DNA from 2 places in the Citrobacter sp. GW821-FHT07H02 genome. Region 2 is predicted to be linked to the other one. Evidence: predicted binding sites of a transcription regulator. Region 2 holds the regulator's gene; the other holds the start of a gene.

Region 1 (7,995 bases), on a different contig from region 2:
TGCACGAATTTACATACTCTGTGGGCACTCTTGCAGAGTGGAACGCAAATAACGTCTATTATTATAGACAGTTAACGACCCAGGAGGCGAAGTGATGAACAAGGTTGCTCAATATTACCGTGAACTGGTGGCGTCATTAAGCGAACGCTTGCGAAATGGCGAACGAGATATTGACGCGTTGGTAGCACAGGCGCGTCAACGTGTTTTGCAGGCAGGGGAGTTAACACGAACGGAGGTGGACGAACTGACGCGCGCCGTCAGACGTGACCTGGAAGAGTTCGCCATGAGCTACGAGGAGAGCCAGAGCGAGGAATCCGACAGCGTTTTTATGCGGGTGATCAAAGAGAGCATCTGGCAGGAACTGGCCGACATCACCGACAAAACGCAGCTGGAGTGGCGCGAAGTTTTTCAGGATTTGAGCCACCACGGCGTCTATCATAGCGGAGAGGTGGTAGGGCTTGGCAATCTGGTCTGTGAAAAATGCCATTTCCATTTAGCGGTCTACACCCCGGATGTGCTGCCGCTGTGCCCGAAATGTGGTCACGACCAGTTCCAGCGTAGGCCGTTTGAGCCGTAATGCATTGTGCCGGATGGCGACGCTAACGCGTCTTATCCGGCCTACAAATGCACTGTTGCGTAGGCCGGATAAGCGTTAGCGCCATCCGGCATCGTTCAGGTGTAAAAAGCGAACTTCTCAGCCAGCAAGATTAATGCAGAATTTTAGCGAGGAAATCTTTGGCGCGTTCTGATTTCGGGTTGGCAAAGAAGGCCTCTTTTTCCGAGTCCTCGACGATTTTTCCTTCATCCATAAAAATGACCCGATTGGCCACTTTCCGGGCAAAGCCCATCTCGTGAGTCACCACCATCATGGTCATACCTTCATGCGCCAGCTCAACCATAACATCCAACACTTCATTGATCATTTCCGGATCGAGCGCGGAGGTCGGCTCATCAAACAACATCGCGATGGGATCCATGCACAAGGCACGGGCGATCGCCACACGCTGCTGCTGGCCCCCGGAAAGCTGTGCCGGAAACTTATCGGCATGCGCAGAAAGACCCACACGTTCAAGCAGTTTCAGCGCCTTTTTGCGAGCCGGTTCTTTCTCGCGCTTGAGGACTTTGACTTGCGCCAGCGTCAGGTTTTCAATGATGGACAGGTGCGGGAACAGTTCAAAGTGCTGGAAAACCATCCCTACACGAGAGCGTAGTTTTGCCAGATCCGTTTTTTTATCGTTAACGACGGTGCCGTCGACGGTAATTTCCCCCTGTTGAACAGGCTCCAGCCCGTTTACCGTTTTGATTAGCGTCGATTTACCGGAACCCGAAGGGCCGCACACGACCACCACTTCCCCTTTTTGCACTTCTGTGGAGCAGTCGGTCAGCACCTGAAAGTGACCATACCATTTAGAAACATTTTTCAGGGTAATCATTAAACTGTCCTTTTCTTCAGATAGGTGACCAACAACGACGCGCTCAGGCTAATAACAAAATAGACGGCGCCCGCGAACAGAATCATTTCGACCTGTGTACCGTCGCGTTCGCCAATGGTGGAGGCGGTACGGAAGAAGTCCGCCAGACTCAATACGTAGACCAGGGAGGTATCCTGGAATAGCACAATGCCCTGGGTGAGCAGCAACGGCACCATCGCGCGAAACGCCTGCGGCAATATAATCAGTTTCATTGACTGCCAGTGTGTCATTCCTAATGCCAGTGCCGCACTGGACTGGCCGCGTGAAATACTCTGGATACCAGCACGGATAATCTCTGAGTAATATGCCGCTTCAAACATGGAAAACGCGACCATTGCTGAAATCAACCGAATATCGGCTTTCGGCGAGAGTCCAAGAACATCCTGTAGTAGCCCCGGTACAATCAGGTAAAACCACAGCAGTACCATCACCAGTGGGATGGAGCGGAATACGTTGACGTAGGCTTTGGCAAACCAGGCAACAGGCGCAAAGCTGGAGAGTCGCATCACCGCGAGAATAGTTCCCCAGACAATCCCGATGACAACGGCGGTGACGGTAATTTTCAGGGTAATGACCAGTCCCGCCAGCAGATAAGGCATAGAGGGAACAATGGAATTCCAGTCAAACTCGTACATTATTTGCCTCCCAAATTGCCAGGCAGGCGGATTTTGCGTTCCACCAGACTCATCACCAGCATGATGAAGGCGTTAATCAACACATAAGCCAGCGTAATGGCGGTAAACGATTCCCAGGCGTGAGCGGAGTAATCCAGCAGTTTGCCCGCCTGTGCGGCCATATCCACCAGACCAATCGTGGACGCGATGGCCGAGTTCTTCACCAGGTTCATCATCTCTGACGTCATTGGCGGCACAATCACGCGATACGCATTCGGCAGCAAAACATAGCGATACGCCTGCGGCAGCGTAAGGCCCATGGCCAGCGCGGCATTTTTTTGCCCACGCGGCAATGACTGGATAGCGGCACGAACCTGTTCGCAAACACGTGCAGCAGTAAACAACCCCAGACAAAACAGGGAAGAGAGAAAGAATTGAATGTTGGGGTCCAGCTCAGACTTGAACCACATGCCGATATTTTCGGGCAACAGTTCTGGGATCACCAGATACCAGGTGAAAAATTGAACAATCAGCGGAACGTTACGAAACAGTTCTACATACAGCGTGCCGAGGCTGGAGAGGAAGCGGTTAGGAACGGTGCGCAGGATGCCGAACAAGGATCCGACCAGGAAAGCAATAATCCAGGCGCTAATGGATAACGCGACGGTGACCTGAAAGCCGCTCCAGAGCCAGCCGAGATAGGTGGTGTTGCCGAACGGGGCTTGTTGTAAAAAAATCCCCCAGTTCCAGTCTATTGACATAAATCTACTCCAGAAAAAAAAGGGTAGCAGGGCTACCCTCGAAGATTGTTGCGCAGCGACTTGCGGTTTTCAGGCCAGGTGGGGAACGACCACCTGGCATATAGTCTGTCCGTGCTGAGCAGCAATCGAGAGGGAGGGAAAACCTCCCATTATTTTAGTTAGTTAAGCGCTTTATCATTCGGTTCTTTGAACAGCGTTTTCATCTGCTCAGACAGTTCAAAATTCATATTCAGGTTCTTTGGTGGGATCGGGTTTTTAAACCATTTAGCGAACCATTTCTCCGCTTCACCTGAGGTCTGTGCTTTGGCGATGGTGTCATCCATCAGCTTTTTAAACTCGGGATCGTCTTTACGCAGCATACAGCCGTAGGCTTCCTGGGATTGCGGCTTACCGACGATTTCCCAGTTGTCCGGTTTCTTCGCTTTTGCGCGTTCGCCGGCCAGCAGCGCGTCATCCATCATAAAGGCCACCGCACGACCGCTTTCCAGGGTACGGAAGGAGTCGCCATGGTCCTTCGCGCTGATGATGCGCATGTCCATTTTTTGTTCTTCATTCAGTTTATGCAGCAGCACTTCGGAGGTTGTGCCGGAGGTGACGACGACCGCTTTCCCTTTCAGGTCCGGGAAGTCTTTAACATCACCGCCTTTTTTCGCCAGCAGACGTGTACCGACGACGAAAATAGTGTCGGAGAAGGCCGCCTGTTTCTGACGTTCAAGGTTGTTGGTGGTGGAGCCACATTCAAAGTCGAATGTGCCGTTTTGCAGTAGCGGAATACGGTTCTGAGAAGTGATTGGGATCAGCTTCACCTGCAGGTCAGGTTTGTTGAGTTTTTTCTTCACGGCTTCAACGATGGCGTTGGAGTAATCCTGTGAATAACCCACCACTTTCTGCTGGTTGTCGTAATAAGAGAATGGTACTGAGGATTCGCGATGGCCGACGACGATGACGTCGTTTTTCGCGATCTTGTCCAGCGTGCTACCTGCGGCGGGTGCTGCATCTTCTGCATGCGCCAGACCGGCAGACATTCCCATCACCAGCATTGCTGTGGCCAGCTTACGTAATTGCATATCCAACTCCTTTATCGTCTGCGTCAGAAACGCATTGATACCCATTGTGAGTGTCTGTGTTGTTATCACCTGCAACTTTAATGTGCAGTGTTATGACTGTTTGTTAACATTTAGTCTGGCTTAATGTAAAGATATTGCTGCGTTATTGTTTATTTTTGCGAAGTGCGCCGCACCGTTTAGAGACAATAATTTGTCATTGCACTATTTTGGCGCTACCAACGAACGGTATTGGTGCGACCAGGTTGCACAATCGGTCAAAAACGCATTTATCTTGTATAACAAAGCAATAGACGTGCCAGAGTGAAATACGGGAGGGAAGTTGTAGGCCCGGTAAGCGAAGCGCCACCGGGCAAAAGGGGAGGGAGATTACTTACGACGCTGGCGCAGACTCATGATCACCGCACCAAAACCCAACAATGCAGTGATAATCCACAGCGGCCAGTTGCCGGTGCGGGCGTAGGGTGTCAGGCCCGTCGTTGGCGTGACGCTAGTAGTCAACACCTGACGGGTAAACTGTGGGATCATCGCCTGGATGTCGCCCTGCGGTCCAATGACTGCCGTAATGCCGTTATTGGTACTGCGCAACAGCGGACGCGCCAGTTCCAGTGAACGCATCCGCGCCATCTGGAAGTGCTGCCACGGACCAATCGATTTACCAAACCAGGCATCGTTCGAGATGGTCAGCAGGTAATCGGTATCGGGGCGGAAGTTGTCCCGTACCTGTTCACCGAGAATAATTTCGTAGCAAATGGCGGCGGTCAGTTTGAAGCCGTGCGCATGCAGTTGTGGCTGCACATACGGCCCACGACTGAACGACGACATCGGCAGGTCGAAGAACGGCGCAAGCGGGCGCAGAATAGATTCCAGCGGGACAAACTCACCAAACGGAACAAGGTGGTTTTTGTTATAGCGATTGGTGGAGTCGTAACTGTACGGACTGTCTTTACCCAGCGTGATGATGGTGTTGTACGTATCGTAACGGTTTTTCTTGTTCAGACGCGCATCAACAATGCCAGTAATCAGCGTGCTGTTTTTCGATTTCAGCAGGTCATCCATCATGCTAAGAAAACGCTGCTGATTAATTTCCAGGTCCGGAATCGCGGACTCAGGCCAGATAATCAACTGCGATTTTCCAAGCTCAGGCTGTGAGGCGTCGAGATAGATTTTTAACGTGTTGATCAGCTGATTCTCATCCCACTTCAGCGATTGCGGGATATCGCCCTGTACCATGGAAACCTGAATGGTTTTTTCCGGCTCAGGGGTATACCACTGGATATAGCGCAGTGGGAAAGGAAGGGCGAAAAGCACCACCGCCACGACACAGGAACGCCATTGGCGAGTGGCGATGGCGAGGACCAACAGACCGCTGACCATCATCAACAGGAAGTTAATGGCTTCCACACCCATTACCGGCGCCAGCCCTTTCAGCGGCCCGTCAATCTGGCTGTAACCGAACTGCAGCCACGGGAAGCCGGTTAATACCCAGCCGCGCAGGAATTCTGTTATTTGCCAGACAACCGGGGCGGCAATCGCCACGCGCAGCCAGGTGGCCTTTGGCCACAAGCGTGATAATACGCCGGCAAAAAGCCCGGTATAAAGCGAGAGATAAGCGGCCAGTAACACCACGAGAAAGATGTTAACCGGGCCGGGCATGCCGCCAAACTGCGCAATGCTAACGTAAACCCAGTTAATGCCGGAGCCGAAGAGTCCCAGTCCCCAGAAATACCCCACGGCGGCAGACTGAAGCGGACGGCGATTTAAGGTGAGGGCCTGCAAACCCATGAGCGACACAATCGCGGCAGGCCAGAGATCATACGGAGAAAAGGCCAGCGTGCCGCAGGCGCCGAATAATAACGCCAGCAGCAGGCGAATGCGCTGGCGTTCAATCAATGAGGCAAATGCCATTTTAAGTCCAATCCTGGTTTTATTCGTCCAGTTTCGGCTGAGGTGAGTCATCCGGAATTCTGACATGAACCTGAATAATACGACGGCTATCGGCCATCGCTACTTTGAACTGATAACCATCAATGTCGATGGTTTCACCACGCGCTGGCAGATGACCAAACGCCTGCATCACCAGCCCACCAATGGTGTCGACCTCTTCATCGCTAAAGCTGGTGCCGAAAGCGTCGTTGAAGTCTTCAATGGGCGCCAGCGCGCGAATGGTCCAGGTGTGGCGACTGAGTTGACGGAAGTCGATATCGTCTTCCTCGTCGTACTCGTCTTCAATTTCACCGACAATCAGTTCAAGAATATCTTCAATGGTCACCAGACCCGAAACACCGCCGAATTCGTCAATGACGATCGCCATATGGTAACGCTGAGAGCGAAACTCCTTCAGCATGCGGTCAACACGCTTACTCTCAGGTACGACAACTGCCTGGCGTAACACTTTTTCCATGCTGAAAGCATCGGCATCGCTGCGCATAAACGGCAGCAAATCCTTCGCCATCAGAATCCCTTCAATGTGATCTTTGTCTTCGCTGATCACCGGAAAACGCGAGTGAGCAGACTCGATGATGACATCAAGGCACTCGTCCAGGGTTTGGTTGCGTTTCAGGGTAATCATCTGGGAGCGGGGGATCATGATGTCACGAACGCGTTGGTCCGCAATGTCCATCACCCCTTCGAGCATGTCGCGCGTATCTTCATCGATAAGCTCGTTCTGCCCGGAATCACGGATCAGCGCCAGCAGTTCGTCACGGTTTTTCGGTTCACCGTGGAACAGTTGGCTCAGTAACAGGGAGAAAAATCCCTTTTTGCTGTTTAATGTGTCACTACTGTGTGAATTGTCGTCGCTCATGGCGTCGTATGGGTTCTCATGTGAGTTAATGGGTTGCTCGTCACGCGTGTATTCAGCGCGCGGCATTATATCGAGCAGCCGGGCATCAGCCCGGTCGCTTATTCCTTCTCGGCAATGTACGGATCCTCATAGCCCAGAGCAAGCATAATCTCTGTTTCAAGGGATTCCATCTCTTCCGCTTCGTCATCTTCGATATGATCGTAGCCCAATAAATGCAGGCTACCGTGCACCACCATATGTGCCCAGTGGGCATCCAGCGGTTTGCCCTGTTCTTTCGCTTCTTGCTCAACCACCTGACGGCAGATTATCAAATCGCCCAGCAGCGGCATCTCAATACCCGGGGGTGCTTCAAACGGGAAAGAGAGTACGTTGGTTGACTTATCTTTGCCACGGTAAGTCAGGTTAAGATCGTGGCTTTCCGCTTCATCCACCAGACGAATGGTGACTTCTGACTCTTCCTGAAACTGTGGGATCACCGCATTTAGCCACGTCTGAAACTGACTTTCTTCCGGTAAGCCCGTGTTGTTTTCACATGCGAGCTGTAAATCGAGAATAACCTGACTCATTTTTGTCCTTGCTCCTAGGCTTCATGCTTACGAACGGCAGCAAGTTCTGCTTTTCGTTTTTGTTCTGCTTCTTCCCAGGCTTCATAGGCGGTAACGATCCGCGCGACCACCGGGTGGCGTACAACGTCTTCACTGTGGAAGAAATTAAAACTGATCTCATCAACTTCAGAGAGTACTTCAATGGCGTGGCGCAGGCCTGACTTGGTGCTACGCGGCAAGTCAATTTGCGTGATGTCGCCGGTGATCACCGCTTTCGAATTAAAACCGATACGCGTCAGAAACATTTTCATCTGTTCGATGGTGGTGTTCTGGCTTTCATCGAGAATGATAAAGGCGTCGTTCAGGGTACGACCACGCATATAGGCCAGCGGTGCAACTTCAATCACGTTGCGTTCAATCAGTTTTTCGACCTTTTCAAAACCTAACATTTCGAACAGGGCGTCATACAAGGGACGCAAATAGGGATCGACTTTTTGACTCAAATCGCCTGGCAGGAATCCCAGCTTTTCCCCGGCTTCCACCGCCGGACGGGTCAGCAGAATACGGCGAATTTCCTGACGCTCAAGGGCATCGACGGCAGCGGCGACGGCAAGGTACGTTTTGCCTGTACCGGCGGGGCCAACCCCGAAGGTGATATCGTGATCAAGAATATTGGCGATGTATTGCGCCTGGTTTGGCGTACGTGGCTTAATCACGCCGCGTTTGGTTTTGA
Region 2 (7,995 bases):
TGTGTCGGTTGTCTTATTTATGTACCACAGTTCCTGGCATCAGTGCAGACGATGGAGATTGTTCCAGGTTTCGCAGTCGGTTCCGCCGTCGGCTTGCGTGGTTTTATGAGTTATATCCTTGGCGCATCGTTGGGAACGAGTCTGTTTGGCGTCATGGTTGATCACGTAGGTTGGGATGGGGGTTTTTACCTACTGCTTGTCGGCGTCATATTTTGCATCATTTTTTGCGTTCTAACGCACTTCGGCGCTCTGGAGCTGGAACGTCAGCGGCAGAATGAAGGTGAACGCACTGACCTTAAGGATCTTCAGCCCGAGAGAAACTAACTCTTAATGAGGTTTGCTCAATATGTAAACCTCGCTATTTCTTTTATCCTTATTCAAGAGGGAATAATGATGTTGAAGAAGATCGGTCTTTTTTCGTTGGCCCTGCTATCCGCATCTTTCGCATCAGCGGAAGATCATGCGTTGAATGCGACAGAGTTATCACGTTTTCCCATTGAGGAGGCACGTCAGGGCGTTGCAGTCGATGCCAGCTATATTTACGCCATTGATGACAAAACTATTGCCAAGTACCCGAAAAAGGGCGGTAGCAACCCCCTTTCTGTATGGCATGGGAAGGAAGGCGATAATATCAAACACTTCAACTCCTGTTACGCGCAAGACAACGTTTTATATTGTTCGCACTCCAACTATTCCAGCAGGCCGGTGTTAAGCTCAATGGAAATGTTTAGTACCAACGATATGTCTCACGTTGGCAATCACAGCTTTGGTTTTATGGGATTCAACTACGGTTCAGTAACCTGGGTTTTTCCTTATCGCGGTTACTGGTGGGCCGGATTCGCCAACTATGACGAAAAAGGAACCGAGGCTGGGAAAGATCATAACTATACGGCGCTGGTCAAATTTGATAACGAAGGTCGCGTACTGGAGAGTTGGGCTTTTCCATCGAACGTTTTGGAAAAAATGGCGCCGAAAAGTAGCTCCGGCGGCGGTTGGGGTCCTGACGGCCTGTTATACGTTACGGGTCACGACGCCAAAGAACTCTATGTTTTGCGGCTGCCGGAAACTGGTTCAATACTGGAGTACGTGACTACCATCAACGTGCCATTTGAAGGGCAGGCCTGGGCCTGGGATCGTAGCTCACCAGAGCGGATTATTTATGGCATCACACGCAACAGCAAAGAAGTGATCGTAAGTAAAATACCCAGTATTCCCGCGGAGTTGCTAAAACCGCAAAAGTTAGTGAAGTCCGTAGACGCAATGAAGTGATGGATTGAGATAGTGCATTGGTTTGCCGATATTATGGCAAACCAATGCCGATAAGGTTAGTCCGTAAACCTTCAAGTTCGAACATAGCTTAACCCGCGTTTGGTTGAGTTACGCTTCGCGGGAAGACAGGGCCAGCGTGTTTCTGTCTTTCGACGGCACGTCTTTCTTCAGCGCTACCGCGAGTGCGGGTTGGGCGATAAACCGCTCCCACAATCTTTCTTGTTTACGCTCACAGAACCACTTCGACCAGGTCGCCAGTGGGATAAACGTACTCTCTCCGATATTGTCGCAAATCACCGGGATCACCTCTGATTCGCTGATGCGATGACACAGAATATTCTGCGGCTTCAGGGTCATGGTGACAATACGGTTGTCACGCAAATAGCGTTTGAGTTTTTTCAGGAGTTGACGCAAGACAACGGCGTCTTCTTCATAGCGGCACTGGGCAGCAAACTCCGTCAACGTGACGGATGGTTTGCCGTCAAAGTCGGCGATGACATCGTAGACGTAACCTGTGCCACAATCGGTTTCCACCGTACCGTAATAGCGCGGAATACCGCTCCAGTCTTTCAGGTGGCGTGACAGGTGCGCGTAGTATTTCAGCTCGCGTCGGGTTTCTTTATCGCCGCCATCCCCATTGTGGTAGACGACTTTAATACAACGCTGGGCATCATCCGGATGCGCATAACATTTACGATGTCTTCCGGTGCCCAGTGGGATCTGTTGGGATAAACGTATCATGAGATCTCTGGAAATGTTTGCTGACATAAATCCAGTATGACCTTCCAACTTAAATGAATCCTAAACGATCAGTCTTAAGGTTTTCTTAATATTGTTATAGGGCAAAAAAGAGCACTAAATGTACAAATAATGTCTGAATGTAACAGTAAATAGGGGAGGGCACTACGAAGGAGATGAACATCGCAGGTTTGCCGAAGGGGGCGAACCGTATCCGTGTGTATACAGGCAGTCCAGCCCGGTAAGCTTATACATACCGGGCGGGACGGTGTTTTTCGGGAGATATGACGCTATTGCAGAGGAACGCCTGGTTAGTCTTCGTCGAATCCTGAATTGAACAGCGCGATGACTGCCGCCAGCGCTTCTACTTCCTGGGGGCCGGTGGCTTCGATTTCGATCTGGCGTCCTTTCGCTGAGTCCAGCATCAGGAGTGCAATCACGCTGTTTGCCTCAGCCTCAGTCCCTTCATCATTGCGTAATAATACTTCAGCTTCAAAACCCTGCATTAATTCAAAGAGTTTCATTGCTGGCCGGGCATGCATACCCAGCTTATTCGTGACTTCAACAGTCTGCTTCACGGTCATGTTTTGCGTTTTTCCAGCGTACGATGGCGTGACTGCACGTTCTTGCCGCGAGAACGGAAGTAGTCTGCCAGCTGCTCTGCAATATACACCGAACGGTGTTTCCCGCCAGTACAACCAATGGCTACGGTGAGGTAGCTGCGGTTGTTTGTCTCCAGCATCGGTAACCATAGCTCAAGATAGCTGCGAGTCTGATAAATAAAATTGTGTACTTCTGTGTGCCGGTCGAGGAATGCGGCAACCGGTTTATCCAGGCCCGTCATTGGGCGCAGTTTCGGGTCCCAGTGCGGGTTAGGCAGGAAACGTACGTCAAACACATAATCCGCATCAATCGGAATACCGTGCTTGAAGCCGAAAGACTCGAAGACCATCGTCAGTTCGCGTTCACGTTTACCCAGCAGACGAGTTCGTAACATCTCTGCCAGTTCATGCACCGACATTTCGGACGTATCAACAATCAGATCTGCACGGGAACGTAAGGGTTCCAGCAAATCACTCTCTTCATCAATGGCGCTTTCCAGTGACAGATTCTTGCTGGACAGCGGGTGCAGGCGGCGCGTGTCGCTGTAACGGCGAATTAGCGTGTTGCGATCGGCATCGAGAAACAACAACTGAGGGGAGAAGGCATCCGGCAGGTTGTTCATTGCCTGCTCGAAAATCTCCGGCGATTCCGGCATGTTGCGCACATCGATGCTGACGGCCGCAGAAATCTGGCGATCGGCCAGTGTTCGGGCCAGATCGGGCAACAGCACTACGGGAAGGTTATCCACGCAGTAAAAACCCATATCTTCCAGCGCACGCAGGGCGACAGACTTACCTGACCCTGAACGACCGCTGACGATCATCAGTACCATGTACCGTTTCTCCTCACAACGACATAAAGAGATGCCATTGGGTTGTTATGCTTCATCCTGTTCACCTTCGGTGTCAGTGATGATTTTATAGAGTTCTTCGTCACTTTGGGCTGAACGCAGGCGGCGGCAGATGGTTTTATCCGCCAGACGTTTCGCCACCAAAGACAGCGTATGCAAATGCGTTTTGGTTTGGTCGGCGGGAACAAGCAGGGCGAAAAGCAGATCGACAGGCTGATTATCTATGGCGTCGAAAGCAATAGGCGTTTCGAGTTGTACGAACACGCCGACAGCGCGTAACGTATCTTCTTCCAGCTTCCCGTGTGGGATTGCAATGCCATTACCAATCCCTGTACTGCCCATTTTTTCACGCGTCAGAATGGCTTCAAAAACCACCTGAGAGGGTAGGCTTAGCTGTTTTGCCGCCAGTTCGCTGATGATTTCCAGCGCGCGTTTTTTACTTTGGCAGTGGACACCACTGCGCGTACATTCCTGGTTAAGTACACTGCTCAGTTGTAGAGTCGAATCGTTATTTATCATAATTTCACCTAAGAACCTGCCCCATCCAACTAACGGGTCAGATTCGGAGCGCTAACTGTACAAATGGCCTGTTGTGCTTCACAACAGGCCGTCCTGCACCCGTTAACTGCCCGGACAATTAGTGTTGTTTCAGTTTGTCTTTATGTTTCGTTAATTGCCGGGCCAGTTTATCAATCAATCCGTCAATAGCGGCATACATATCCTGACCTTCGGCACTGGCATGAATCTCGCCGCCGTTCACATGTAGTGTCGCATCCGAGGTGTGGGTCACTTTCTCCACTTTCAACACAATGTAGACCTGATTTATCCGGTCAAAATACTGTTCAAGCTTAGCGAACTTGCCTGAAATAAACTCGCGCAAAGCTTCAGTAATTTCGACGTTATTTCCAGTGATGTTGAGCTGCATAGTGTCTTCCTTATCGGTTGGGTCAAACCAGTTGTTTGCGCTGGTTAGACGGCGGAATGGATAAAGACTCTCGGTACTTCGCAACGGTACGGCGCGCCACCATGATACCTTGTTCTGACAGCATAGAGGTTAACTTGCTGTCGCTCAGTGGTTTCGCGGGGTTTTCCGCAGCAATTAACTTCTTCACCAGCGCCCGTATTGCCGTGGACGAGGCTTCGCCGCCGCCTTCGGTATTGACGTGGCTGGAAAAGAAATATTTCAGTTCAAAAATTCCACGCGGGCTGTGCAGATACTTCTGCGTGGTCACACGGGAAATTGTCGACTCATGCATTTCGACGGCCTGGGCGATATCCGCCAGCACCATCGGTTTCATAAACTCTTCGCCCTGCTCAAAAAAGGCTTGTTGCTGCTCAACGATACAGCGGCTGACGCGCAGCAATGTATCGTTACGGCTTTCCAGACTTTTGATCAACCACTTCGCATCCTGAAGATTGCTACGGATAAACTGGCTGTCAGCATCGTTACGCGCGCCATTGCACATGGCGGCATAGTGCTGATTGATCTGCAAACGAGGGATGCTGTCGCTGTTCAGTTCCACCGTCCAGTGATCGTTATGTTTACGGACCAGCACATCAGGGATCACGTATTCAGGCTCGCCTGTCTGGATCGACTGTCCGGGTCTGGGATCGAGCGACTGAATAAGATTGACCGCTTCTTTGAGCACCTCTTCCTTCAGGCGAGTGACGCGCATCAATGAACGAAAATCGTGATTGGCCAGCAGATCAAGGTGATCGCTGATGATCAGGCGAGCCTCTTGCAGCCAGGGCGTCGCGGTGTCGAATTGCGAGAGTTGGATCAGCAAACAGTCGCGAAGATCTTTTGCTGCCACTCCGACAGGATCAAAACGCTGAATGCGTTTAAGCACGGCTTCAACTTCATCAAGGTCGATCTCTTCGTCACCCATGCTCTCGAGGATGTCATCCAGCGAGACGGTGAGATAGCCGGTTTCGTCTACCGCATCGACGATCGACGTAGCGATCGCCCGGTCAGTGTCCGAGAACGGCGTAAGTTCCACCTGCCACATCAGGTAATCCTGTAGCGACTGCGTGGTTTCACCCTGATAGACCGGCAGCTCATCGTCGATATAGTCGCCGCTGGTGCCGGACGGCGTTCCTGCGGTGTAGATTTCATCCCAACTGGCATCAAGCGGCAGCTCTTCCGGCATCTCTTTTTGTTCGAGTGCGTCTGCGGTGTCCAGGGTTTCGCTGTCCTGAGTTTCCTGGGTGTCGATTTCTTCGTGAAGATCGGTTTGCTCGAGCAGTGGATTACTTTCCAGCGCTTGCTGAAGTTCTTGCTGAAGTTCCAGCGTGGACAACTGCAACAGACGGATAGCCTGTTGTAGTTGAGGCGTCATGGCCAGTTGTTGGCTGAGCCTGAGTTGCAAACCTTGCTTCATGTTCAGAGTGATTTTCTCCCGCTATGACGTCGCAATCTTCTACCCTATCAGAGTCTGAAGTCTTCCCCAAGGTATACACGTTTAACGTGATCGTCTTGCAGGATTTCAGTCGGTGTACCGTGCGCGATGAGGTGTCCCTGACTCACGATATACGCGCGTTCACAGACCGCCAGCGTTTCACGGACGTTATGGTCGGTGATCAATACGCCGAGTCCGCTGTCGCGCAGATGCTCAATGATGCGTTTAATATCGATAACGGAAATGGGGTCAACACCCGCAAAAGGTTCATCCAGCAGGATAAATTTAGGGTTTGCCGCCAGCGCACGGGCGATTTCCACACGACGGCGTTCACCACCGGAGAGCGACTGCCCCAGGTTGTCACGCAGGTGCTCGATGTGAAATTCTTCCATCAGCTCATTGGCTCTGTCTTCGCGCTGTTCGTTCGACAGATCGTCACGGATTTGCAACACCGCCATCAGGTTATCAAATACGCTCAGGCGACGGAAAATGGAGGCTTCCTGCGGCAGATAGCCAATGCCGCGGCGCGCACGCGCATGCAGCGGCAGCAGGCTGATATCTTCGTCATCAATAATGATGTTGCCTGCATCGCGCGACACGATGCCCACAACCATATAAAAGGTCGTGGTTTTACCCGCGCCGTTCGGGCCGAGAAGACCCACGATCTCCCCGGAGTTGACGGTAAGACTGACATCTTCCACCACCCGGCGGCCCTTATAGGCCTTTGCAAGATTCTTTGCAGTTAATGTTGCCATAACGAATTAGTTACCCTTCTTCTGTGCCGGGGCCTGGCCTTTGTTTTTGTCTTGCAGTTGCGACGGAACCAGAACCGTGGTCACACGTTTGCCTTTTTCACTAAAGGCCTGCATTTTTTGCTCTTTCACCAGATAGGTGATTTTGTCGCCGGTAATGTTGCTGTCGAGCTGTTCCAGGTAGGCGTTTCCGGTGAGGATGACGAAATCTTTTGCCAGCTCATAATGCATTTTCGAGGCGCGGCCTTTTACCGGCTTACCGTTGTCCTGCATCTGATAGAAGGTGGCAGGGTTGCCGAAGCCATCAATCACCTCTTTGCCATCTTCACCGCCCGGACGGGTAACGACCACTTTATCAGCATTAATTTTGATGGTGCCCTGGGTGACAATGACGTTACCGGTGAAGGTGACGACATTGCCCTGCATGTCCAGGGACTGCTGGTCCGATTCAATATGAATCGGCTGCTCGGTATCGCCCGTGACGGCGAACGCAGGAATGCTGGCGGCCAGAAGTGAGCTGGCAAGCACAAGATTAAGGCTGAGTTTGTTTTTTTGGAATTTCATAGGAGGTTCTAACCTTTTCAATCAGCTCGGCGTTCTTGCTGCGTAAGTTGCCGCGCATTTTCAGTCCGCTGGAGTTAAATGTTGTTCCGTATAACGTCACGAGATCGTCAGAGGTAACATCCTGCGTTACCAGATTGATCTTCGCGTTATCGGTCGTAATTCTGCGTAGTTGAGAGTCAGGCACCAACGCGTTGACTTCAACGTGGCCGTAGAGATACAGCATCCGGTCATCGGTCAATTTGGCTTTGTCGGCCTTAATCGACCAGGTCGGGACTTTATCCTTATCAAAGGTAGTTAACACCGGGCGGGTAAACCACGAAACCGCCTGATCTGAATAGTATTCAACATGTTGAGCAATGAGGCGATAGTTCAGCGCCCCCTCAGGACTGTATACGACGCTATCCGTATGCTCACTTTTATAAGTTGGGTCGCTGTTATTCACGACAACTTGGGGCGCATCGTCTTTATCGGCCAGATTGATACCGATAAGCACCAGAATGGCCAACGACAGCACAATGATAACCCAACGTCTGGTTTTACTCATATCGATTGCCCTTTGGCCTCATCCAGTTTGCCTTGTGCCAATAATAATAAATCGCAAACCTCCCGCACGGCGCCGCGACCTCCGTCAATACGCGTCACGTAATCGGCACGTGGAATCAACAATGGGTGAGCGTCCGCCACAGCAACGCTCAGTCCCACTTTTTCCATCACCGGCCAGTCGATCAGATCATCACCGACGTAGGCGACGTTTTCTGGCGCCACGCCCAGTTTATTCAGCAGATCGGCAAACGCGACCAGCTTGTCTGACTGACCCTGA

The links. Region 2 encodes sigma-54, which starts transcription at its own class of promoters, with help from an activator protein. Its sites were predicted from a motif close to GTTGGCACANNTTTCGCTNT; they were not measured.
Region 1: the regulator sigma-54 is predicted to act here: its motif matches at 4,195-4,214, upstream of AC07NP_RS01390 (amino acid ABC transporter substrate-binding protein).

Annotation. Positions count from the first base shown of each region.
Region 1 covers NZ_JBWKPZ010000001.1:303,707-311,701, forward strand. The annotation lists gene AC07NP_RS01370 (zinc ribbon-containing protein) at 95-577, shown strand; gene gltL (glutamate/aspartate ABC transporter ATP-binding protein GltL) at 708-1,433, opposite strand; gene gltK (glutamate/aspartate ABC transporter permease GltK) at 1,433-2,107, opposite strand; gene gltJ (glutamate/aspartate ABC transporter permease GltJ) at 2,107-2,847, opposite strand; gene AC07NP_RS01390 (amino acid ABC transporter substrate-binding protein) at 3,006-3,914, opposite strand; gene lnt (apolipoprotein N-acyltransferase) at 4,281-5,819, opposite strand; gene corC (CNNM family magnesium/cobalt transport protein CorC) at 5,839-6,717, opposite strand; gene ybeY (rRNA maturation RNase YbeY) at 6,816-7,283, opposite strand; gene AC07NP_RS01410 (PhoH family protein) at 7,298-7,995, opposite strand, start outside.
Region 2 covers NZ_JBWKPZ010000014.1:1,787-9,781, forward strand. The annotation lists gene pgtP (phosphoglycerate transporter PgtP) at 1-324, shown strand, start outside; gene AC07NP_RS14390 (hypothetical protein) at 391-1,269, shown strand; gene yrbL (PhoP regulatory network protein YrbL) at 1,378-2,010, opposite strand; gene npr (PTS phosphocarrier protein NPr) at 2,319-2,591, opposite strand; gene rapZ (RNase adapter RapZ) at 2,588-3,442, opposite strand; gene ptsN (PTS IIA-like nitrogen regulatory protein PtsN) at 3,488-3,979, opposite strand; gene hpf (ribosome hibernation promoting factor) at 4,098-4,385, opposite strand; gene rpoN (RNA polymerase factor sigma-54) at 4,408-5,841, opposite strand; gene lptB (LPS export ABC transporter ATP-binding protein) at 5,889-6,614, opposite strand; gene lptA (lipopolysaccharide ABC transporter substrate-binding protein LptA) at 6,621-7,175, opposite strand; gene lptC (LPS export ABC transporter periplasmic protein LptC) at 7,144-7,719, opposite strand; gene kdsC (3-deoxy-manno-octulosonate-8-phosphatase KdsC) at 7,716-7,995, opposite strand, start outside.